Regions from separate parts of the Nitratireductor sp. WH36-1 genome, predicted to be linked through region 4. Evidence: predicted binding sites of a transcription regulator. Region 4 holds the regulator's gene; each other region holds the start of a gene.
The links. Region 4 encodes LexA, which represses DNA repair genes until DNA is damaged. Its sites were predicted from a motif close to TGTTCNNNNTGTGTTCNG; they were not measured.

Region 1: the regulator LexA is predicted to act here: its motif matches at 1,875-1,892, upstream of AC4PTT_RS07870 (ATP-dependent helicase).
Region 2: the regulator LexA is predicted to act here: its motif matches at 2,546-2,563, upstream of recA (recombinase RecA).
Region 3: the regulator LexA is predicted to act here: its motif matches at 2,295-2,312, upstream of AC4PTT_RS03300 (helicase-related protein).

What each region holds. Positions count from the first base shown of each region.
Region 1 covers NZ_CM178970.1:1,648,817-1,654,755, reverse strand. The annotation lists gene AC4PTT_RS07885 (hypothetical protein) at 105-332, shown strand; gene AC4PTT_RS07880 (dienelactone hydrolase family protein) at 335-1,213, opposite strand; gene AC4PTT_RS07875 (MerR family transcriptional regulator) at 1,402-1,815, shown strand; gene AC4PTT_RS07870 (ATP-dependent helicase) at 1,933-4,431, shown strand; gene AC4PTT_RS07865 (hypothetical protein) at 4,634-5,098, opposite strand; gene AC4PTT_RS07860 (DUF488 domain-containing protein) at 5,313-5,678, opposite strand.
Region 2 covers NZ_CM178970.1:2,518,559-2,524,497, forward strand. The annotation lists gene alaS (alanine--tRNA ligase) at 1-1,201, opposite strand, end outside; gene recA (recombinase RecA) at 1,408-2,487, opposite strand; gene AC4PTT_RS11850 (carbohydrate kinase family protein) at 2,723-3,673, shown strand; gene AC4PTT_RS11855 (pseudouridine-5'-phosphate glycosidase) at 3,687-4,604, shown strand; gene AC4PTT_RS11860 (YiaD family glycine zipper/OmpA-like lipoprotein) at 4,688-5,347, opposite strand; gene AC4PTT_RS11865 (GGDEF domain-containing protein) at 5,510-5,939, opposite strand, start outside.
Region 3 covers NZ_CM178970.1:681,982-687,920, forward strand. The annotation lists gene AC4PTT_RS03290 (acetyl-CoA C-acetyltransferase) at 1-963, shown strand, start outside; gene phbB (acetoacetyl-CoA reductase) at 1,070-1,789, shown strand; gene AC4PTT_RS03300 (helicase-related protein) at 2,456-5,476, shown strand; gene AC4PTT_RS03305 (RNA-binding S4 domain-containing protein) at 5,486-5,875, shown strand.
Region 4 covers NZ_CM178970.1:2,171,122-2,177,060, forward strand. The annotation lists gene AC4PTT_RS10205 (NAD(P)H-hydrate dehydratase) at 1-1,362, shown strand, start outside; gene lexA (transcriptional repressor LexA) at 1,455-2,177, opposite strand; gene AC4PTT_RS10215 (MarC family protein) at 2,264-2,896, opposite strand; gene gyrA (DNA gyrase subunit A) at 3,128-5,939, shown strand, end outside.

The sequences.
Region 1 (5,939 bases), 520 kb from region 4:
AGATCTTTGCACAAGTTTAACCATGTCGCCCGCTTGAAGCGGCCCCTCCCCGCGCAGACCATCGCCTGAAACCAGTCGATTCGTAGGCGGCGAGAAGCCAGTTGTTGAACGAGGAAGCCAGAGCCCTGTCGGACAGTCTCGCGCATTCGCACGAGATCTCCGATTATGATTTCTGGCGCGCGCTCAAATCCATCGAGGACGAGCTCTACTGGCTGGAGCGCAACCGCAGGCCCATTCCCATCGATCTGATCTATGTGCGCGCCATCGTGCGCACCGCGCGCCAGAAACGCATTTTTCTGGACTTCGATCCCCTGCCCTTCGGCTCATACTGAAGTCAGGTCAGGTTCTCCTTCAGAAACGCAATCGTGCGCTCCCAGGCCAGTTCCGCCGCCGCACTGTCATAGCGGGCTTCGGACGTGTCGTTGTTGAACGCGTGGTTCACCCCTTCATAGACATGGATGGTGAAGGTCTTGCCCGCATCTTCAAGTGCGGCCCGATAAGCGTCGATGCCCGCATTCACGCGCTCATCCAGCCCGGCATAGTGCAGGAGCAGCGGTGCTTCGATCCGCGCCACATCTTCCGCCGCCGGCTGCGTGCCGTAATAGGCGACGCCCGCATCCAGTTCGGGATCGGCAACGGCCAGATTGTTCACCAGCGCCCCACCCCAGCAGAAGCCGATCACGCCCACCTTGCCGGTCGTGGCGTCATGGCCTGCCAGAAAAGCCTGCGTGGCCACCGCATTGCCCACCGTCTGATCGCGATCCAGTTCGCCAAACAGACCGCGCGCCTTGTCCTCATCTTCCGGCGTGCCGCCCAGCGGTGAGAGGAAGTCCGGGGCAAGCGCCACAAAGCCTTCCAGCGCCACACGCCGCGCCACATCGCGGATATGCGGGTTCAGGCCGCGGTTTTCGTGAACGACGATCACAGCGGGCAGTTTCTCGCCCGCATCCGCAGGCCGCACGAGATAGCCCTTCATCTCGCCGCCCTCCCCCGGATAGGTGATGTCTTCGGCTTCAAGGCGTTCGTCATCGTCTGCGACCATGGCCGCGCGGGCGGAATTTGCCGCCAGAAGGGGCGCGATGGCGGCCGCAGCTGCACCCGACCCGGCCAGTCGCGTCAGCCTGTTCATGAAGGCGCGGCGGTCGAGGGTCAGATGGGTGTATTCGTCATAGGCGTCGATCATCGCCTGGGTGATCTTCGGCTGATCCTGCATGAATTCACTCCCATTTCGTTGACTGGTTCCCGCCGAAGTCCAAGGTAGGGCCAGCCGGGAAAACGTCCATTCACGCCCGCGTGAACCAATTTTCTCTTCGCCCGCCCCCCGTCTGGCTTCCCCCTTGGCCTTTCGCAGAAGACCGGCAATACCTATATAGACTAGAGATTTTGAAGGAGCCGCACGGCATGTGGTCAATTGGCGAACTGTCGAAACGGGTGGGCGTAAAAGTACCGACCATCCGCTATTACGAGGAAACCGGGCTGATCGAACCGCCCGAGCGCTCCTCCGGCAACCAGCGCCGCTATGGAAAGCAGGCGATGGAACGCCTCGCCTTCATCCGCCACGCCCGCGACCTGGGGCTGGGCATCGACGCAATCCGTTCTCTGATCGAACTGAGCGGGCATCCCGAAAAACCCTGCGAAACGGCGGACAGCATTGCCCGCGAGCACCTTACCGAAGTGCGCGAGCGCATTGCCCGCCTGCAAAGGCTGGAGCATGAGCTCCAGCGCATCGTCGACAGTTGCGACAGCGGCTCGGTTTGCGATTGCTATGTGCTGCGGGCGCTATCCGACCATTCACTCTGCGAAAGCGAGCACTGACGACGCTGTTCCCCCGCATTTTGCCGGCTTGGCACCCCCTTGGTTCGTGAGGCGCAAACCGGTACAAATAGAAAACATCCATGGGCTATGCCCCCCGAATCACCATAAGCAGGTGCGATGTCCGGCTTTCCTGATGATATTCCGTTCTTTGACGAGGACGAACCCGCCCCGACGCCCCCGGCTGCGCAGAAGCCTTCAGGCATTGCAGCGCGCGCCATGGCTGCGCGCACGGGCGGACCCGACACACGCTATCTCGATGCGCTCAATCCCGAGCAGCGGCTCGCGGTGGAAACCACCGAAGGCCCGGTTCTGGTGCTTGCGGGCGCGGGCACCGGCAAGACACGCGTTCTGACCACGCGCATCGCGCATATTCTGGCCTCCGGCCGCGCCTATCCCTCGCAGATCCTGGCCGTTACCTTCACCAACAAGGCCGCGCGCGAGATGAAAGTGCGTATCGGCACGCTGGTCGGCGAGGCCATCGAGGGCATGCCATGGCTCGGCACCTTCCACTCCATCGGTGTGAAGATCCTGCGCAAGCATGCCGAGCTGGCGGGGCTCAAAAGCTCCTTCACCATTCTCGACACCGACGACCAGATCCGCCTCATCAAGCAGATCATTCAGGCCGAAGGGCTGGACGACAAGCGCTGGCCGCCGCGCCAGTTCGCGCAGATGATCGACGGCTGGAAGAACAAGGGGCTCGCGCCGAAGGAAATTCCCGAGGGCGACGCCCGCGCCTTCGCCAATGGCAAGGGCCGTGAACTCTACACCGCCTATCAGAACCGCCTGAAGACGCTCAACGCCGTCGATTTCGGCGATCTCCTTTGCCATCCGATCCGCATTCTGCGCGATCATCCCGATGTGCTTGCGGACTATCACCGCCGGTTCAAATACATTCTGGTGGACGAGTATCAGGACACCAACACCGCCCAGTACATGTGGCTGCGGCTGCTCGCCCAGCGCCCCAGGAGCACGGAACCGGTGAACATCTGCTGCGTCGGTGATGACGACCAGTCGATCTATGGCTGGCGCGGCGCGGAAGTGGACAACATCCTGCGCTTCGAGAAGGATTTCCCCGGCGCTGCCGTGATCCGGCTGGAGCGCAATTACCGTTCCACCAAGCACATTCTGGGCGCTGCCTCGCACCTCATCGCCAACAATGAAGGGCGGCTTGGCAAAACGCTCTTCACCGAGCATTCCGACCCCGACGATCCCAAGGTGAAGGTGCATGCTGCCTGGGATTCGGAGGAAGAGGCCCGGGCCGTGGGCGAAGAGATCGAGGCGTTGCAGTCCAAGGGCCACGCGCTCAACGACATCGCCATCCTCGTGCGCGCCTCCTTCCAGATGCGTGAGTTCGAAGACCGCTTCGTCACGCTGGGGCTCAATTACCGCGTCATCGGCGGACCGCGCTTCTATGAGCGCCTCGAGATCCGCGACGCCATGGCCTATTTCCGCATCGTCGCGCAGGCCGCCGACGATCTGGCATTCGAGCGCATCGTCAATGTGCCCAAGCGCGGGCTGGGTGAAGCCAGCGTGCGCCAGATCCACGATGTTTCGCGCATGCGTGAGGCAACGCTCCTGCAGGCCGCACGCGATCTGGTCGGCACCGAGGAGATGAAGCCAAAGCCGCGCGCCTCGCTGCGCACGCTGGTGGAGAACATCGAGCGCTGGCAGAGCATGCTCGACCGGACGCCCCACACGGAACTGGCCGAGATGATCCTCGAGGAATCCGGCTACACGGAAATGTGGAAGAACGACCGTTCGGCCGAAGCGCCGGGACGGCTTGAAAACCTCAAGGAGCTGATCCGCTCCATGGAGGAATATGAGAGCCTGCGCGGTTTTCTGGAGCATGTGGCGCTGGTGATGGACGCCGAGCGCCATGAAGAGCTCGACGCCGTAAGCCTGATGACGCTGCACTCGGCCAAGGGTCTTGAATTCCCGACCGTGTTCCTGCCCGGCTGGGAGGAAGGCCTCTTCCCGCATCAGCGCGCGCTTGACGAAGGCGGTCGCTCGGGCCTCGAGGAAGAGCGGCGGCTGGCCTATGTGGGCCTGACGCGCGCCAAGAAGAACCTGCACCTGTGGTTCGCCTCAAACCGGCGTATCCACGGTCTGTGGCAGTCGACCATTCCTTCCCGCTTTCTGGACGAGCTTCCCGAAGCGCATGTGGACGTGGCCGAAGAGAGCAACAGCTATGGCGGGTATTCCGTCGGCCAGCCCGGCCGGCCCAACCCCTATGGCAAATCGCGTTTCGACGACCAGAGCGTGTTCTCCAACAGCTACGCGACGCCCGGCTGGCAGCGCGCCCAGAAGAACCGCACCGACGCAACCGCGCGCAACTGGGGCAATCGCTCCGGCCATCAGGTCGAGCGCATCGGCTATGGCGAGGCGGATTCGGGCTATGGCGCCGGGCGCGGCTCGGTGAAGGGCCGTGTGATCGAGGGCGAGCTGGTCGCCAGATCCGTGTCCGAAAAGCCGTCCACCTTCAAGGTCGGCGACCGCGTGTTCCATATGAAGTTCGGCAATGGCAATGTCTCGGCAATCGAGGGCAACAAGCTCACCATCGATTTCGACAAGGCCGGCCAGAAACGCGTTCTCGAAGGCTTCGTGAAGCCGGCCTAGAGCCGGCCTAGACCCAGCGGCAAAATCGGGAAACGGTTTTCCGTCCAGAATTTCGTGAAAACAGGAACAAGGGGTCAGGTGGAATCACCTGACCCGCAAAATGCGCGGCCCCGACGGGAATCGAGCGTTTCGGTTTTCTGGAAGGAGCAAACCCGGGCGGCTGTAAGCGCACTCACCCGGCCCGCAACGTTTGCGCGCTGCTCTAGGCAGCCTTTTGCGGATCGACGTAGACGAACTTGCCGTCTTCATTTTTCTCGCGGGTCAGAATGCCGTTGCGGGCATGGCGCGAGAGCGGGCCTGAAAAGGCGTTCGACTTGTAGCGCGTGCCAAACTGGCTCTGGCAGTGGGCGACGACATCGCCAATCGTGCGCGGCTCGCTGAAGAAATCGCCTTCAAGCAGCTCATTCAGCGCCGCGACCGCGCCCCTGGCGCTGTCGGTGGTCGTCTTCTTGCGTCCGGGACGCGGCGTGTTGCGCACAATGTGCATCATGCCCGGTCCGGCAATGTATCCATCGATACCATTTTCGGACAGGCCGGCAACCTGACCGTCGCGCTGGCCCAGAACAAGCTCCACGACGCGCAATTGCACCGCTTCAGACTCGAACTTGTTCACCGCCTCGGAAAGCTCGGCAAGTTGCTGCTTTAACTTGTCAAAATCCTTGATCATAAAATCCGCCCCGATGCCGCAGCTGCCCAAAACAAGCGCGCTGCCTGAACACATATGTCTCTGTCTGTATGAATGAAGTCAAGAGAGAGCCCCTGCGTATACGCTAAAGGCAAACAGGTTTCATTACCGGCTCTACTCTTTTTTACAAGAAACAGTCATTTGCGAAAAAGTACAATGGCAGGTTGCCGTTTTCAGAATTCGTATACTTTTTCCCTCAGCCATCCGTGCTTTCTTGAAGAAGATTGCGGATCACAGCCGCCTGATTGCGCTCACGGTCCCGCGCCGAGAAAAGCAGCGTCACAGGTCCTTTCCGCGCTTTTTCACGCAAGTCTTCGAGAAGATCAGGCTGCGCCTTCAATTCAGCGCAATATCTGTTGCAGAACGTGTCCCAGCGCTCCGGCTGATGCGCAAACCACCGGCGTAGCTCGTGGCTCGGCCCGATCTGAGGCAGCCAGCTTTCAAGCGCAGCGCGCTCCTTGCTGACGCCGCGCGGCCACAGCCGGTCGACGAGGATGCGCGCCCCATCCTCCGGCTCGACAGGATCATAGATCCGCTTGAGACGAATGCCCGCAATCGACATTGCCCGGTCTCCTGCTCATTGGCGATACAATCATCCACACCCGATGATTGAAGATCAAGGACACCATTTCCTAGCCGTGAATGCCTATTGTGTTCCTGCGGGCCAGAAACCCGCGCAATGCCTCCAGGCAAAACACCTCAACCCCGCAGTCCTCCCGTCGCGCTCCCGGCGACGGGAGGTTCCCTCCCCTTCCGATTTTCTGCACAGGCTTGCGACAAGATGGGCTTTGCGTCCGGCAGCGCATTTCGCCTATCATGGGGC
Region 2 (5,939 bases), 350 kb from region 4:
GATCGAGCGGGAAGCCGTAGGTATCGTAAAGCTTGAAGGCGGTCTCGCCATCGAGCCGGTCGCCTTCATCCATGTCGCTGGTGGCATCGGAGAGAAGCGTGAGACCGCGCGCCAGCGTCTTGCGGAAACGGGTTTCCTCGAGCTTGAGCGTTTCGGTGATGAGCGGCTCGCCGCGCACCAGCTCGGGATAGGCGCGGCCCATCTCGCGCACCAGCGCCGGCACGAGACGCCACATGAGCGGCTCCTTCGACCCGAGAAGCTGGGCGTGACGCATGGCGCGGCGCATGATGCGGCGCAGCACATAGCCGCGCCCTTCATTGGACGGCAGAACGCCATCGGCAATGAGGAAGCTCGCGGCGCGCAGGTGGTCGGCGATGACCTTGTGGCTGGCATGCTGCGCACCCTGCGCCTTGACGCCGGTGGCCTCTTCCGAAGCGTGGATCAGCGCGCGGAACAGGTCGATGTCGTAATTGTCATGCACGCCCTGCAGAACGGCTGCGACGCGCTCAAGCCCCATGCCCGTGTCGATGGAGGGACGCGGCAGGTTGACCCGCTCTTCCGGCGTCAGCTGCTCGAACTGCATGAAGACGAGATTCCAGATCTCGATGAAGCGGTCGCCATCCTCATCCGGGCTTCCGGGCGGACCGCCGGGGATGTCCTCGCCGTGATCGTAAAAAATTTCAGAGCACGGACCGCACGGGCCGGTATCGCCCATGGCCCAGAAATTGTCGTTGGTGGCGATGCGGATGATGCGCTCATCCGGCAGGCCGGCGATCTTCTTCCAGAACTCGGCTGCCTCGTCATCCGTGTGGTAGACGGTGACCAGAAGGCGCTTTGCATCGAGGCCGAATTCCTTGGTGACCAGGTTCCAGGCCAATTCGATGGCGCGGTCCTTGAAATAGTCGCCGAAGGAGAAATTGCCCATCATCTCGAAGAAGGTGTGATGGCGGGCCGTGTAGCCGACATTGTCGAGATCGTTGTGCTTGCCGCCGGCGCGCACGCATTTCTGCGCCGTTACCGCGCGATCATAGGGCCGCGTTTCCAGACCGGTGAACACGTTCTTGAACGGCACCATGCCCGCATTGGTGAACATGAGGGTCGGATCGTTGCGCGGCACGAGCGGGCCGGAGGCCACGATCTCATGACCGTTTTTCTTGAAATAGTCGAGAAAGGTCGACCGGATGTCGTTGACGCCACTCATGTTTCAGCCTTTGCGAGAAGCCCGTCCAAGGGTGCGGGGAATAGAAGTCCGCCTTTTAACGCCAGCACCGGGACGTGTCCAGAAATCCCGTGCGCCAGCGCACATCATGCGGGCTTTACACAAAAAAACACCGCCGGCGAGCGGCGGTGTCTTGTCTTTCACAGTCAGCCAACGGTCATATCCGACAGTCGGCGTCACTCAAATGATCAATCGTCAGCGCCATCCTGGTCGCCGGGGCCGCCATCCTCAAGGAATTTTTCGGCGATGAGACCGGCATTCTGGCGCAGCGCCAGCTCGATCTCCTGCGCCGCCTCGGGATTGTCGCGCAGGAACTGCTTGGCGTTTTCACGCCCCTGCCCCAGACGCTGGGAATTGTAGGAGAACCATGCGCCCGACTTCTCGACGATCCCGGCCTTCACGCCAAGGTCGACCAGCTCGCCGGTCTTCGACACGCCCTCGCCATACATGATGTCGAACTCGACCTGCTTGAAGGGCGGAGCCATCTTGTTCTTCACCACCTTGATGCGGGTCTGATTGCCGACCACTTCGTCACGGTCCTTGACGGAGCCGATGCGGCGAATGTCGAGACGGACCGAGGAGTAGAATTTCAGCGCGTTACCGCCCGTCGTCGTCTCGGGCGAGCCGAACATCACACCGATCTTCATGCGGATCTGGTTGATGAAGATGACCATGGTCTTGGAGCGCGAAATGGAAGCGGTGAGCTTCCGGAGCGCCTGGCTCATCAGACGGGCCTGCATGCCCGGCAGGGAATCGCCCATCTCGCCTTCGATTTCGGCCCGCGGCGTCAGCGCGGCGACCGAGTCGACCACGATCACGTCGAGCGCGCCGGAGCGCACCAGCGTGTCACAGATCTCAAGCGCCTGCTCGCCCGTGTCGGGCTGCGAAATGAGAAGGTTTTCCAGATCGACGCCCAGTTTGCGGGCATAGACCGGATCGAGCGCATGCTCGGCGTCGATGAAGCCGCAAATGCCGCCCTTCTTCTGCGCCTCGGCCACCGTGTGCAGCGCGAGTGTCGTCTTACCGGAGCTTTCCGGGCCATAAATCTCGATAATACGGCCGCGCGGCAGACCGCCCACGCCCAGAGCAATATCGAGGCCCAGAGACCCGGTGGAGATGGTCTCGATCTCGACCACCTGATCGTTGGCGCCGAGCCGCATGATCGAGCCCTTGCCGAAGGACCGTTCAATCTGCGATAGCGCCGCGTCCAGAGCCTTGGTTTTGTCCACCGAATTATCCTCTACAAGCCGCAATGAATTCTGAGCCATGATACAACACCCCTTCGAGGTCAATGGAGGCGGTTCCGCCAAATCCGCGATGATTATCTGTACCTCTTTTGTTCTATTTTTGCAATAGGCACCAAAATATTGAAAAACATAGACAAACCAGATTTGTTCTATTTTTGTACGCGCAACAACATGCCGGACAGCCTCTCTGCCGCTCAGGAAGGCCGCGGCGGCGAAGGGGATTGCGGGGGTGCATTTCGATTCGCGGGAGAGCGCCATGAACGCGGATAAAGCCCCTCGCCTGCTGGCCATTGGCGGCGCGCATCCGGACCGGCGCGGACGCCTTAATGCGCCGCACATTCCCGCCACATCCAACCCCGGACGGATGAGCGAAGAAGTGGGCGGCGGCATATTCAATGCGGCGCGCATCGCCAGCCGGCGTGGCGCCGCGGTGTCGCTCATGTCTCTGCGCGGCGGCGATGCAGCCGGCAGCGCCGTGGCGCGCGCCATCGAGGATGCGGGCTTTGAGGACCTCTCCGCCACGTTTCTCGACCGCGCGACGCCCAGCTATACGGCGATCCTCGACCATGATGGCGAGCTGATCACCGGGTTCGCGGACATGGCGCTTTACGATACGGCCTTTCCCAAACAGATGTGCCGCTCGAAGGCGCGGCATGCCGCCGAACAGGCCGATGCGATCCTGTGCGACGCCAACATGCCTGAAGATGCGGTGGCCAGACTTGCGGAGATCCGCGCCGGCGCGCCGCTCTACGCCATCGCGGTCTCGCCTGCAAAGGCGGGGCGGCTGACCGCCAGTTTTCCGCAGATCGCCGTTCTCTTCATGAATGTGCGCGAGGCGCGCAGCCTTGCAGGCGTCGATGACGAGGCCGCCCTTCCCCGCGCCATCGAGGCGCTGCGCGCGCTTGGCCTTAGCGCCGGCGTGATCACCGGGGGTGGCGGATCGGTCATGATTTTCACCCCCGAAGGGCTGTGGCAGATAACGCCGCCGCGCATCGAGGAGATCGTGGACGTGACCGGTGCCGGCGATGCGCTGACCGGCGCGACGCTGACGGCGCTGATGCGCGGAACGCCCTTGCCGCAGGCCGTGCGCGAGGGTGTCGCGGCCTCCGGACTTGTGATCGCCAGCGCCTCGGCAGCGCCAGAATTCGACGATAACGCCTTCCTTGCGGCGCTTGAGCGGGTGCCCGCGCCGCAACCAGTTTCATAAAGGAGCCTCCCCCGTGCAGTCCAAGAACATTATCGACATCCACGCGCCCGTCGCCGAAGCCCTCGCCGCCGGCAAGCCGGTGGTGGCCCTGGAAAGCACCATCATCACCCATGGCATGCCCTGGCCGCGCAACAATGAGATGGCGAGCGACGTGGAGGCTCTGATCCGCGAAGAAGGTGCGGTTCCCGCCACCATCGCCGTGATCGACGGGCGGCTGAAGGTCGGCCTTTCCGACCATGAGCGCGAGGCGCTGGCGCAGGCCAAGGATCCGATGAAGCTGTCGCGCGCCGACCTCGCCTTCGCCATTGCCGAAGGCAAGAGCGGCGGCACCACGGTGGCCGCGACCATGATTGCCGCACAGATGGCCGGCATCCCGGTTTTCGCCACCGGCGGCATTGGCGGCGTTCACAAGGGCGCGGAGACGAGCTTCGACATTTCCGCCGATCTGGACGAGCTGGCGCAGACGCCGGTGATCGTCGTTTCGGCTGGCCCCAAGGCCATTCTCGACACGGAAAAGACGCTCGAGGTTCTGGAAACGTGCGGCGTGCCGGTCGTGGCCTATGGCACCGACACGATGCCGGCTTTCTGGTCGCGCCAGTCGCCCTACACCGCGCCGCTGCGGCTCGACACGGCAGAGGCGATTGCCCGTTTCCAGGCAACGCGCCGGGCGCTTGGCATCGACGGCGGCATGCTGATCGCCAACCCGGTTCCGGCGGATGAGGAAATCGCTGCCGACGTGATGGCCGGATACATCGCCACCGCCCAGAAGGAGGCGACCGAAAAGGGCATTTCGGGCAAGGATGTGACGCCGTTCCTGCTGGCCCGCATTCTGGAGCTGACCGATGGCGCGAGCCTCACCACCAATATTGCGCTGGTGAAGAACAATGCCCGCCTTGCCGCGCGGATCGCTGCCGCCATCGCCGCCGGCTGACCGCGCGACCTTATAACGGACACGAAAAAAGCCGCCGGCGATGCGCCGGCGGCTTTTCTTTTTACGTATGACCGCTGTGTCGATCAGGCGCCGGTGAGCGGCGACAGACGGATTTCCACGCGACGGTTCTGTGCGCGGCCTTCCGGCGTTGCGTTGGACGCAATCGGCTGGCTCTCGCCACGACCGATGACCGCGAAGCGCTGGCTGGCCGCGCCCTGCGAGATCAGGTAGCTGGCAACAGAGCTGGCGCGACGCTGCGACAGGTCCATGTTGTAGCTCGGGCTGCCGGTGGAATCGGTGAAGCCGAACACGTCGACGAGGGTGCGGTTGTACTTGTTGAGCACCAGCGCCACCGAATTCAGCGTTGAGTAGAACGCCGGCTGGATGGTCGACGAATCGGTTGCGAAGGTGATGTTCGACGGCATGTTGAGGATGATGTAGTCGCCCTGACGGGTGACGCTCACGCCCGTGCCCTGAAGCTGGCCGCGAAGCTGCGCTTCCTGCTGGTCCATATAGGAGCCAATGGCGCCGCCGGCGAGCGCACCGATGCCGGCGCCGATCAGCGCATTGCGGCGGTCATCGCCACCAGCCAGAAGTCCAATGCCCGCACCCGCCAGCGCGCCGAGCCCTGCGCCGCCGGCCGTGTTGGAGATCTTCTGCTGACCGGTATACGGGTCTGTGCTGGTCACGCAGCCGGCGGCAAAGCCCGCCACGAGCGCAACAGCGATGGATTTCTTCAACATGGTCAGTATCCTCACTTGAATGGAAAGCAGCGACATGAATCGCGCGCAAATCGCCCCTTGCCTCTCCGTTTAGCACAGATCGGTTGGAATTCGACGTCTTACCCGTCAAAGTGTAGGCAAAATTTAACAAAATGCGTGCGGCGGAATGCCCGGACTTAACCCTCAGTCCTGCCTGTAGAGAAGCCAGTTCTTCGTGAACTTCCCCTTGGGGATCCGCGAGAAGAGCGTTGCCCGGTTTCGACCGTCGACTTTCGACGCGTAAAGCGCCTGATCGGCCTTTGCGTAGAGCTCTTCGGCATCGCCGGCGTCTGCCGCCATGCACACGCCGAGCGAGATGTGGATGGGGCCGTAATTGCGAACGCCGGCCCCGATGACGAACTCCGCCTTTTCCACGGCGAGACGTATGGCTTCTGCAACCTTCATGGTCGCTTCTTCCGATAACCCCTCGACAATAATGGCGAATTCCTCGCCGCCGGTGCGCGCAACGAAGCAGTCTGTGGTCGACTGTGTCTTGAGGATCTGTGCAACGCCCTGAAGAATCCGGTCGCCCACCGGGTGACCATAGTGATCGTTGAACGCCTTGAAGCCATCA
Region 3 (5,939 bases), 1.5 Mb from region 4:
GCCGCCGGCCTGCCGGAAGAAGCCACCGCCTGGGGGCTCAACCAGGTCTGCGGTTCGGGCCTGCGCACCATCGCCATCGGCATGCAGCAGATCGCCTGCGGTGATGCCGACATCATTGTTGCCGGCGGTCAGGAATCCATGACGCTCTCTACCCATTGCGCCTATCTGCGCGCCGGCGTGAAGATGGGCGATTATGCCATGATCGACACGATGATCCGCGATGGTCTGTGGGATGCCTTCAACGGCTACCACATGGGCATCACCGCCGAAAACGTGGCGCGCAAGTTCCAGATCACCCGTGACGAGCAGGACGCTTTTGCGCTCGCTTCGCAGAACAAGGCCGAAGCCGCCCAGAAGGCCGGGCGCTTCAAGGATGAAATCGTCCCGGTCACCGTGAAGAGCCGCAAGGGCGAAACCGTGGTCTCGGACGATGAGTACATCCGCCATGGCGCGACCATCGAGGGCATGCAGAAGCTGCGCCCGGCCTTCGACAAGGAGGGCACGGTCACGGCCGCCAATGCGTCGGGCATCAATGACGGTGCGGCCGCCGTGGTGCTGATGCGCGAGAGCGAAGCCCAGCGCCGTGGTCTGACGCCGCTGGTGCGGATCGCCTCCTGGGCGACGGCTGGCGTCGATCCGGCAATCATGGGCACGGGGCCGATTCCGGCATCGCGCCGCGCGCTGGAGAAAGCCGGCTGGAAGGCCGAGGATCTCGATCTGGTCGAGGCCAACGAGGCCTTCGCCGCACAGGCCTGTGCGGTCAACAGGGACATGGGCTGGAACCCGGATATCGTGAACGTGAATGGCGGCGCCATCGCGATCGGCCATCCGATTGGCGCTTCGGGTACCCGCATTTTCAACACGCTGGCCTTCGAGATGCGCCGCCGTGGCGCGAAGAAGGGACTGGCCACGCTCTGCATCGGTGGCGGCATGGGCGTCGCCATGTGCGTGGAAGCGTTGTAGGCTTTGAGCTGGCGCGCGGCGTTTGTGCCGTGCGCCAGCCGGATTATCGCCCGGTCTCAACAGGGCGAAGGCGGCGGGGAACACTCACCTGAGGGAGACGAACTGCATGAAAACGGCACTTGTTACGGGTGGAACACGCGGCATCGGCGCGGCGATAGCGATGGCTCTGAAAGAGGCGGGCTATCAGGTCGCGGCCAATTATGCGGGCAACGATGAGGCTGCCGCGCGCTTTACCGAAGAAACGGGCATTGCCTCCTACAAATGGTCGATTGCCGATTACGACGCCTGTGCGGACGGCGTGGGCCGGGTCGAGGCCGATCTCGGACCGGTCGATGTTCTGGTCAACAATGCCGGCATCACGCGGGACGTGATGTTTCACAAGATGACGCCAGAAGACTGGCGCGCCGTGGTGGATGTGAACCTGAATGGCGTCTTCAACATGACCCATCAGGTCTTCGCCGGCATGCGCTCGCGCAAGTTCGGCCGCATCATCAGCATTTCGTCCATCAATGGTCAGAAGGGCCAGATGGGCCAGACCAACTATTCCGCCGCCAAGGCGGGAGAGATTGGCTTCACCAAGGCGCTGGCGCAGGAAGGCGCGCGCTTCAACGTGACGGTCAATGCGGTCTGCCCCGGCTACATCGCCACCGACATGGTGATGGCGGTGCCGGAAGTGGTGCGCGAGAAGATCATTTCGCAGATCCCGGTGGGGCGTCTCGGCGAGGCGTCCGAAATCGCGCGGTCCGTGCTGTTCCTGGCCTCCGACGATGCGGGCTTCGTCACGGGCTCCACGCTCACTGTCAATGGCGGTCAGTACTTCATCTGACGAAAAGGCACGTCCTGTGCATTCATTTTTCGGGGCGCTGTGGGTAACCCGCAGCGCCCTGTTTCGTTAAAATGCGTATCAATTTGAAACAGCTTCGTTAACGCGGCATTCAGGTTCCGTGGCTGCGTTTGTGGATAAACTGTGCGCTGTCTGCCCGGAACCGGTGGAAACCACCAGATATTGCGGTGAACATAGCGGGAACATCCGGATATCAGTGATTCGTAGCCGATTCGTTCCGGGTTTGGTCGAAGTGTTAACGCCATGCGGCATGGCGGGGCCGTAACCCGTTAACGGCTTCGCAAAAAATCCTAACAAAATCTTATGCTTGCACCGTTGCCTGGCAGGCCCGTCGCGCTTCCCGCGCAAATCCTTAACGCGCGCCACGCGTTTTCCGGCTTTGCGGAACATGCCCGATTCAGCATTTGGGTGTCTTTACGTTGCGTCATACTCTATCTTGTGGTGAACAAAACGGGAAACAACGCAGGTCAGTGATTCGTAGCCGATTCGTTCCAGACTCGTTCCAAATCTTAATGGCCGGAAACGGTTTGGGTCATTTTTGGCAGTCTTTGTCGGTGGAGCGGCAGTCTTGCCTTGGAATGCGCATGCAAAGCATGCTAACCCGTGTGCTCGCCTTTTTTCGCTGAGGTAGACGGCTTTTCAGGCCCTATGAATTTCCAAAAACAGAATGCCAAGCCGAGAGTGTTGTCGGGTCGTGACGTAACGGCCATCCTCGGGCCGACCAATACCGGCAAGACGCACTTGGCCATCGAGCGCATGGTTGCGCATGGCACGGGCGTCATTGGCCTGCCGCTGCGGCTGCTTGCGCGCGAAGTCTATTCCCGCGTCGTCGCCAAGGTCGGCGAGCAGAATGTTGCGCTTGTCACCGGCGAAGAAAAGATTTCGCCGCCCGGCGCGCGCTATTCGGTGTGCACGGTCGAGGCCATGCCGCGCGAGACCGACGCCGCCTTCGTGGCGATCGATGAGGTGCAGCTCGCCGCCGATCTGGAGCGCGGCCACATCTTCACCGACCGCATTCTGCATCTGCGCGGCCGTCAGGAAACGCTGCTTCTGGGCGCTGGCACCATGCGCGGCATTCTTGAAAAGCTGCTGCCGGGCCTCTCCGTCATCACCCGTCCGCGCATGTCAGTGCTCAGCTATGCCGGTTCGCGCAAGATCACGCGCCTGCCGCGCCGCTCGGCCATCGTGGCCTTCTCATCGGACGAGGTTTACGCCATTGGCGAGCTGATCCGCCGCCAGCGCGGCGGGGTGGCTGTCGTGCTTGGCGCGCTCAGCCCGCGCACGCGCAACGCGCAGGTGGCGCTCTACCAGTCGGGCGATGTCGATTATCTGGTGGCGACCGACGCCATCGGCATGGGCCTGAACCTCGATGTCGATCATGTCGCCTTCGCGCAGAACCGCAAATTCGACGGTTTCCAGTACCGCGACCTCAACCCTGCGGAGCTCGGGCAGATCGCCGGCCGCGCCGGCCGTCACCTGCGTGACGGCACGTTTGGCGTCACCGGCCAGGTCGATCCCCTTTCCGATGAACTCGTTCACCGCATCGAGGCGCATGATTTCGACCCGGTGAAAGTGCTGCAATGGCGCTCCGCCGCGTTTGATTTCTCCAGCGTCGATGCGCTCAAAGCCTCGCTCGACGTCACGCCCCCCGTGGAAGGTCTTACCCGCGCTCTGCCCGCTGCCGACGCCAAGGTGCTCGAATTCCTGTCGCGTGACGGGGATGTGCGTGCGCTGGCCGACGCCCGCGAGCGTGTGGCCCTCCTGTGGGACGCCTGTGCGCTGCCGGATTACCGGCGCATAGCACCGGCCCACCACGCAGAAATTGTTGGTGCAGTCTTTTCTGATCTGGCGCGAACGGGCCATGTCGATGAAGACTACATGGCTGAGCAGGTTCAGCGCGCCTCGTCCACCGAGGGGGACATCGACACACTGTCGCAGCGTATTGCGCAGATCAGAACATGGACATTTGTCTCGCACCGGCCCGGATGGCTGGCCGATGCGACACACTGGCAAGAAAAAACACGAGAGATAGAGGACAGTTTGTCCGATGCGTTGCATGAGCGATTGACGAAACGCTTTGTGGACCGCAGGACATCCGTGCTCATGAAGCGCCTGAGAGAGAATGCAATGCCGGAAGCAGAAATCAGCCCCGTTGGCGAAGTCCTTGTCGAGGGGCATCACGTTGGTGAGATGCTAGGGTTCCGTTTCACCGCCGACCGCTCTGCGGAAGGTGAGGACGCGCGCGCCGTCAAGGCTGCCGCCCAGAAAGCACTCGCTGCCGAATTCGAAACGCGGGCAGACCGCTTTGCCGCTTCCGGCAATGGCGATCTGGCGCTGGATTCCGAGGGCCTTCTGCGCTGGCTCGGCCAACCGGTGGCGACGCTGGTTTCCGGCGAGGAAGCGCTGCGCCCGCGCGTCGTGCTTCTGGCCGACGAGCAGCTGACCGGCCCGGCGCGCGACAAGGTCGCCGCCCGCGCCGAGCGTTTCGTGAACTATCAGATCGAATCGCTTCTGAAGCCGCTGGTCGATCTGCGCGATGCCGAGAGCCTTTCGGGCATGGCGCGCGGGATCGCGTTTCAGGTTGTCGAGAGCTTCGGCCTTCTGAACCGCCGCACCGTGGCAGAGGATGTGCGTGCGCTCGATCAGGACGCCCGCGCTTCGCTGCGCCGCCTCGGCGTGCGCTTTGGCGCTTACCACATTTTCGTGCCGGCGCTGATCAAGCCTGCGCCTGCCGGCCTTCTCACCCTGCTCTGGGCGCTCAAGAACGACGCCAAGGACAAGCCGGGCTATGGCGATGTGGTCAATGCGCTTGCCGCCGGTCGCACCTCCATCGTGTCCGATCCGGCTTTCGAAAAGGCATTCTATGGCCTCGCCGGCTATCGCAATCTGGGTCGCCGCGCCGTGCGTGTCGATATTCTCGAGCGCCTTGCCGACCTGATCCGTCCCGCACTTTCGTGGAAGCCGGGTTCCGGCGCACGTCCCGAGGGCGGTTATGATGGCGCGGCCTTTGTGGTCACGCCGGCCATGATGTCCATTCTCGGCGCGACCGCCGATGATATGGAAGCCATCCTCAAGGGGCTGGGCTACCGCGGCGAGGCGAAGCCGGCCGAAGAGGTTGCAACGCATCTGAAGTCGCTGGACGACGCTGCCGCCGAGAAGGCTGCTGCACCGGCCCAGGCTGCCGATGCTGCCGCTCCCGCCGAGGCCGAAGCCGCCGCGAAGACGGACGACGCGCCCGCCGATGCAGAGAAGCCTGCTGAAGCTGAAGCGCCAGCCGGGGAAGCGAAGCCCGAAGCCGAGGCAAAGCCGGAAGCTGATGCCAAGCCGGAAGTTGAGACGCCGGCTGCCGGTGAGGCTCCGGCTGAAAAGGCCGCTGACGAAGAGGAAGAGCCCAAGCCCGTCATGATCTGGCGTCAGGCCCGTTTCGACGGTCGCAAGCGTCAGGGCGGCGGCAAGGGCAACAATCAGCGTCAGCAGGGACGTGGTGGCCGTCAGGAGCGTGATGGCGCACCGCATCGCGGCAAGCCTAACCGCAGCAAGGATGGCGACAAGCAGGGCTTCAAGCGCAAGGGTGGCGCAGGCCGTCCGCGCGAAGAGCGTCCGGCGCGCATCGATCCCGATTCGCCCTTCGCCAAGCTCGCTGCCCTCAAGGATCAGCTGAAGAAGTAGCGACATGCGATGAGCGGCACGGTCCTGGAACGCCAGCGTATCGACAAGTGGCTGTTCTTCGCACGGGTGGTGAAATCCCGCTCGCTTGCCGCAAAGCTCGCTCAGGCGGGCCGTGTTCGGGTCAATCGCAACAAGATCGAGCAGGCCGCCTACCAGATCAAGGTGGGCGACGTGCTCACCATTTCCCTGGAGCGGCAGGTGCTCGTCTATCGGGTTCTGGCGCAGGGGGCGCGGCGCGGTCCGGCAGAGGAAGCCCGCACGCTCTACGAGGATCTGACCCCGCCGGCGCCACCCAGGGACGCCGTCGTCAAGGCGTCGGCGCCGCGGCGCGACGCCGGGGCAGGGCGTCCCACCAAGAAGGAACGCCGCGCGCTTGATCGCTGGCGTGACGACCCGTGACGGCGATGTTTGCGCAGTTTGAGATTGGAATGGGATTCCGCCTGCGACGATTGCCGCGCAACAA
Region 4 (5,939 bases):
GCCGGCGTCGCGGTTCTCTGTGGACCGGGCAACAATGGCGGTGACGGCTATGTCATTGCGCGGCTTCTGGCCGAGCGCGGCGTGAATGTCCGCCTGTTCGCCGATGCTGCGCCGCGGGAAGACAGCGATGCCGCCAGGGCGCGTGAAGACTGTTTTGTAACGCCCGAGGCGCTGGCCGATTTTCGCCCCGAGACCGGCTGGGTGGTGGTTGATGCGCTTTATGGCGCGGGGCTTTCAAAGCCAATCGAAGGCATTGAAGCCGAGCTCATCGAGCGGGTTGCGGCTGCGGGCGTCCCGGTGGTTGCCGTGGATCTTCCGTCCGGTCTTTCGGGTCTCACGGGCAAGCCCCTCGGCAGCTGCTTCGATGCGGACCTGACCGTCACGTTTTTCCGCAAAAAGCCGGGGCATCTGCTCATGCCCGGTCGACGCCTGTGCGGCGAGCTGGTCGTGGCCGATATCGGCATTGCCGAGATGGCGCTTGCATCAATGGATATCGCCCTCTGGGAGAATGGTCCGGCGCTCTGGCGCGACGGCGTGCCGGCGGTGGAGATCGATGCGCATAAATATGTGCGTGGTCATGTGGCCGTCGTTTCGGGCGGTGGCGCATCCACTGGTGCAGCGCGGCTTGCCGCGCGTGGCGCGGCGCGCGCCGGGGCAGGGGCCGTGACGGTGCTTTCGCCTGCAAACGCCCTGTCGGTGAACGCGATGCACCTGACCTCGATCATGCTGCGCAAGGCGGAGGCGGTGGATGAACTCATCGCCTTCCTCGATGAGCGAAAACCGACAGCCGCCGTTCTCGGTCCGGCAGCCGGCACAGGCGAGCGCACGCGCAGCTTCGCGCTGGGCTTTCTGGAGCGCGATGAAGGGCTGAAAGGGCTGGTGCTGGATGCCGACGCCATCACCGCCTTTGCCGATGCGCCCGATACGCTCTTCGAGGCCGTGAGAAGCTCCGCCTTAGCGACCGTGCTGACGCCGCATGACGGTGAATTCGCGCGCCTCTTCGGCGATCTCGCGGCTGACGCTTCCATGTCCAAGGTGGAGCGTGCGCGCGCAGCGGCAGAGCGCTCAGGAGCGGTGATCATCCTGAAGGGGGCGGACACGGTCGTCGCCTGCCCGGACGGGCGCGCCGCGATTAACACCAACGGATCGCGTTTCCTGGCGACGGCGGGCTCTGGCGATGTTCTGTGCGGGATTGTGGTCAGCCTTCTGGCGCAGGGCATGCCGGTCTTCGAGGCGGCATCGGCCGGCGTGTGGCTGCATGCAGAGGCTGGCGGGATGTTTGGCCGGGGCCTGATTGCGGAAGACCTCCCCGAGATGCTTCCGCATGTCTTCCAGGCGCTCTTCCCGGACGATGTTGGCTGAACCGATGCGGAGCTTGAAAAGAGCGCGCATTCTGGATGCCGGATGGCATCGGAACCGGGGCATGCCTGAAGCCGCCCCGGATAGTCTTAAACTCAGTAGCGGCGCATCAGGCCGACGAGGCGACCCTGCACCTTGACGCGGTCGGGGCCGAAGATACGGGTTTCGTAAGCCGGATTGGCCGCTTCAAGGGCAATAGATGCGCCCTTGCGGCGGAAGCGCTTCAGCGTTGCTTCCTCCTGATCCACCAGCGCCACGACGATCTCGCCGGGATTGGCGGTCTGCGTCTCGCGGATGATCACCGTGTCGCCATCGAAAATGCCCGCATCGATCATCGAGTCGCCCTTGACCTCAAGCGCGTAGTGATCGCCACCGGTCAGCATGTCCGGCGGAACCGCGATGGAATGGGTCTGGTGCTGAATGGCGTCGATGGGGACACCGGCAGCGATGCGGCCCATGACAGGTACGGAAACGACGCCGGAAAGCGCGTCATCATTGCTGGCGGCAGGCTTGGAGGCCGCTGGCGCGGGCGTCTTGCCGAGGCTGCCCTCGATGACGCTTGGCGAAAAGCCGCGCGCGCCGGAATTGAGGCCGGGCGCGATGGAATCGGGAAGCCGCAGAACCTCCAGCGCACGCGCCCTGTTCGGGAGCCGGCGAATGAAGCCGCGCTCCTCCAGAGCCGTGATCAGCCGGTGAATGCCGGACTTGGAGGCGAGGTCGAGCGCCTCCTTCATTTCATCGAAGGAGGGCGGGATTCCGGTCTCCTTCAGTCGTTCATGGATGAACAGAAGAAGTTCGTGCTGCTTGCGGGTCAGCATGGGCGCCACCGAGAATCAGTTAAAAACAAAACCAGAACATACTCTATATGTTCCAGTTGTGTTCCGCAACCGTCCGGTTGCAGCGCCTATGGCGCAGCGAAAAGCGCCTTGGCTCCGTCTGCCACGAACTGGACCGCGAGGGCTGCCAGAATGACGCCCAGGAGGCGCGTCAGGATGGAGCGTCCCGTTTCGCCCAGAAAGCGGTCCACGCGCTCCGCCAGCGTGAAAACGGCATAGGTGAGGAGGATCGTTCCAAGCAGGATGCCAAGCAGCGCAATGGTGCCAAGAATTGAATTGAACTCGCCCGAAAGAAGCACGGTGGCCGAGATGGCGCCGGGACCCGCGATCAGAGGAATGGCCAGCGGGAAGGCGGCGATGTTGCGGATCATGTCGCGCGTGATCGCGCGCTCGGCGCTCTTTTCGTGGCGCTCCTGGCGGCGTTCGAAGATCATCTCGAAGGCGATGAAGAAAAGAAGCAGGCCGCCTGCCACGCGGAAGGCGGGAAGCGTGATGCCGAACACGGCCAGAATGGCGCTGCCAGCGACGCCGAACAGGGCCAGAACGGCGAATCCGATGATGGCTGCGCGCACGGCCACCTGATTGCGCTCCGAGCGGTTCATGCCCGCTGTCAGCGCCAGAAAGAGCGGCGCAAGCCCTGGCGGGTCGACGGTTACCAGCAATGTGACGAAGGCGTTGAAAACGGTATCGTAACCAGGCATCGGGTTCTCCTTGCGGCCTCTCTAGCCCAGCTTGGATGCGAGGGAAAAGCCCTCATTCTTCACGCAGGCTCGCTTCCTGCGGCAATTTGTCAAGGCGCTCATCCCCAGGAGGTTCGTATGCGCCTGAAATTGCGTTGGATTTCCGTCATCAAAAACGGATGCTCAATTGGAGAATCGCTGACGGCTCATATATAAAGAGTATGTGATTCCTCATTAAGAATGTGACACGTTTTGACTGACCAGACGACGCCGAACGGATCGGGCGAGCCCGACGAAATCGAGCCGATTTCCATTGTCGAGGAGATGCAGCGCTCTTATCTCGATTATGCGATGAGCGTGATCGTGAGCCGCGCCTTGCCGGATGCACGCGATGGTCTGAAGCCGGTGCATCGGCGCATTCTCTATGCATCCCATGAGAGCGGTTACCACTGGAACCGCAAATATGTGAAATCGGCCCGTCCTGTTGCCGACGTGATGGGTAAATACCACCCGCACGGCGATGCCGCCATCTACGACGCCTTGGTGCGTATGGCGCAGAACTGGTCCATGCGCCTGCCGCTGGTCGACGGGCAGGGCAATTTCGGCTCCATCGACGGCGATCCGCCGGCGGCAATGCGTTACACCGAGTCGCGTCTCACCAAGGGCGCGCATGAGCTTCTGGAAGACATCGACAAGGACACGGTCGATTTTCAGGACACCTATGACGGCTCCTCCAGCGAGCCGCGCGTGCTTCCGGCGCGCTATCCGAACCTTCTGGTCAATGGTTCGGGTGGCATCGCCGTCGGCATGGCGACGAACATTCCGCCGCACAATCTGGTCGAAGTCATCAATGGCTGCGTGGCGCTGATCGAGAACCCCGCACTCGGCCTGCCGCAGTTGCAGGAGATCATTCCCGGTCCCGATTTCCCGACCGGCGGCCTGATTCTCGGCCGTTCGGGCATTCGCAGCGCCTATGAGACGGGCCGCGGCTCGATCCTCATGCGCGGCAAGGTCTCGATCGAGCCTGCGCGCAATGATCGCGAAGCCATCATCATCACCGAAGTTCCCTATCAGGTGAACAAGGCGTCGATGATCGAAAAGATGGCCGAGCTGGTCCGCGACAAGCGCATTGAAGGCATTTCCGACATTCGCGACGAGAGTGACCGTCAGGGTTACCGCGTCGTGGTCGAGCTGAAGCGCGACGCCGTTGCCGATGTGGTGCTGAACCAGCTTTATCGCTTCACGCCGCTTCAGACCTCCTTTGGCGCCAACATGGTGGCGCTCAACGGCGGCAAGCCGGAACAGATGAACCTGCTTGATCTGCTCCAGGCCTTTGTCTACTTCCGCGAGGAAGTGGTCAGCCGGCGCACCAAGTACCTGCTGCGCAAGGCGCGTGAGCGCGCGCACGTCCTGGTTGGCCTGGCGATTGCCGTTGCCAATATCGACGAGGTGATCAAGCTCATCCGTCACGCGCCCGATCCGCAGACCGCGCGCGAGCAGTTGATGGAGCGCCGCTGGCCGGCCTCCGATGTGGAAGCGCTGATCCTGCTGATCGATGATCCGCGTCACCGCATCAACGAGGATGGCACCTACAATCTGTCCGAAGAACAGGCGCGTTCGATCCTCGAGCTGCGTCTCCAGCGCCTCACCGCGCTCGGACGCGACGAGATCGCCGACGAATTGAACAAGATCGGTGTGGAGATCGCGGATTTCCTCGAGATTCTGTCTTCGCGCGCCCGCATTCAGCAGATCGTCAAGGACGAGCTCATCGGCGTGCGCGACGAGTTCGGCACGCCGCGCCGCACCGAGATCACCGAAGGTGGCGCAGATCTCGACGATGAGGACCTGATCCAGCGTGAAGACATGGTCGTCACGGTCACGCGCAAGGGCTACATCAAGCGCGTGCCGCTTTCGATCTACCGGGCGCAGGCGCGTGGCGGCAAGGGCCGCTCGGGCATGTCGACCAAGGACGAGGATTTCGTCACCCAACTCTTCGTCGCCAACACCCACACGCCGATCCTGTTCTTCTCCTCGCGTGGCATTGTCTACAAGGAGAAGGTCTGGCGTCTGCCGGTCGGTACGCCGCAATCGGTTGGCAAGTTCCTGCGCAACATGCTGCCGCTCGAAGAGGGTGAGAGCATCACCACGATCATGCCGCTTCCGGAGGATGAAGAGAGCTGGGGCGCGCTGGACGTCATGTTCGCCACCACACGCGGCACGGTGCGGCGCAACAAGCTGTCGGATTTCGTTCAGGTCAACCGCAATGGCAAGATAGCCATGAAGCTGGATGATCCGAGCGACGAGATCCTCGGCGTCTTCACCTGTACCGAAGACGACGACGTTCTGCTGACGGCGGCTTCGGGCCAGTGCATCCGCTTCTGCGTCACCGATGTACGCGTCTTCGCCGGGCGCAACTCGATCGGCGTGCGCGGCATCAATCTGGCCGAGGGCGACCGGGTCATCTCCATGGCCATCCTGGCCCATGTGGAGGCAAGCCCGGCCGAACGCGCTGCCTATCTCAAGCAGGCCGCCGCCGAGCGGCGTCAGGCTTCGGGTGAAGAAGAGGAAGTGGCGCTCACCAACGAGGATGTCGGTGAGGAGGAAAGTCTGTCCACGGAGCGCTTCGAAGAGCTTCAGGCGCGCGAGCAGATGGTGCTGACCGTCAGCGAGTTCGGCTATGGCAAGCGCTCGTCCAGCTACGACTTCCGTGTCACCGGACGTGGCGGCAAGGGCATTCGCGCCACCGATGTCTCCAAAACCGGCGAGATCGGTCCGCTCATCGCGGCGTTCCCGGTCGAGCAGGAAGATCAGATCATGCTGGTTTCCAATGCCGGTCAGGTCATCCGCGTTCCGGTCGGTGGCATCCGCATCGCAAGCCGCGCCACCAAGGGCGTGACCATCTTCAACACGGCCAAGGGCGAGAAGGTCGTTTCGGTTGAGCGTATTTCCGATACGCAGGCCGAAGAAGAAGAGATGGAAGCGCTGGACGGAGAAGCCGCAGCCGAGGCGGGGGATGCTCCTGCCGCCAACGCGGATACGCCTGACAATGGCGCTGACACTGGTG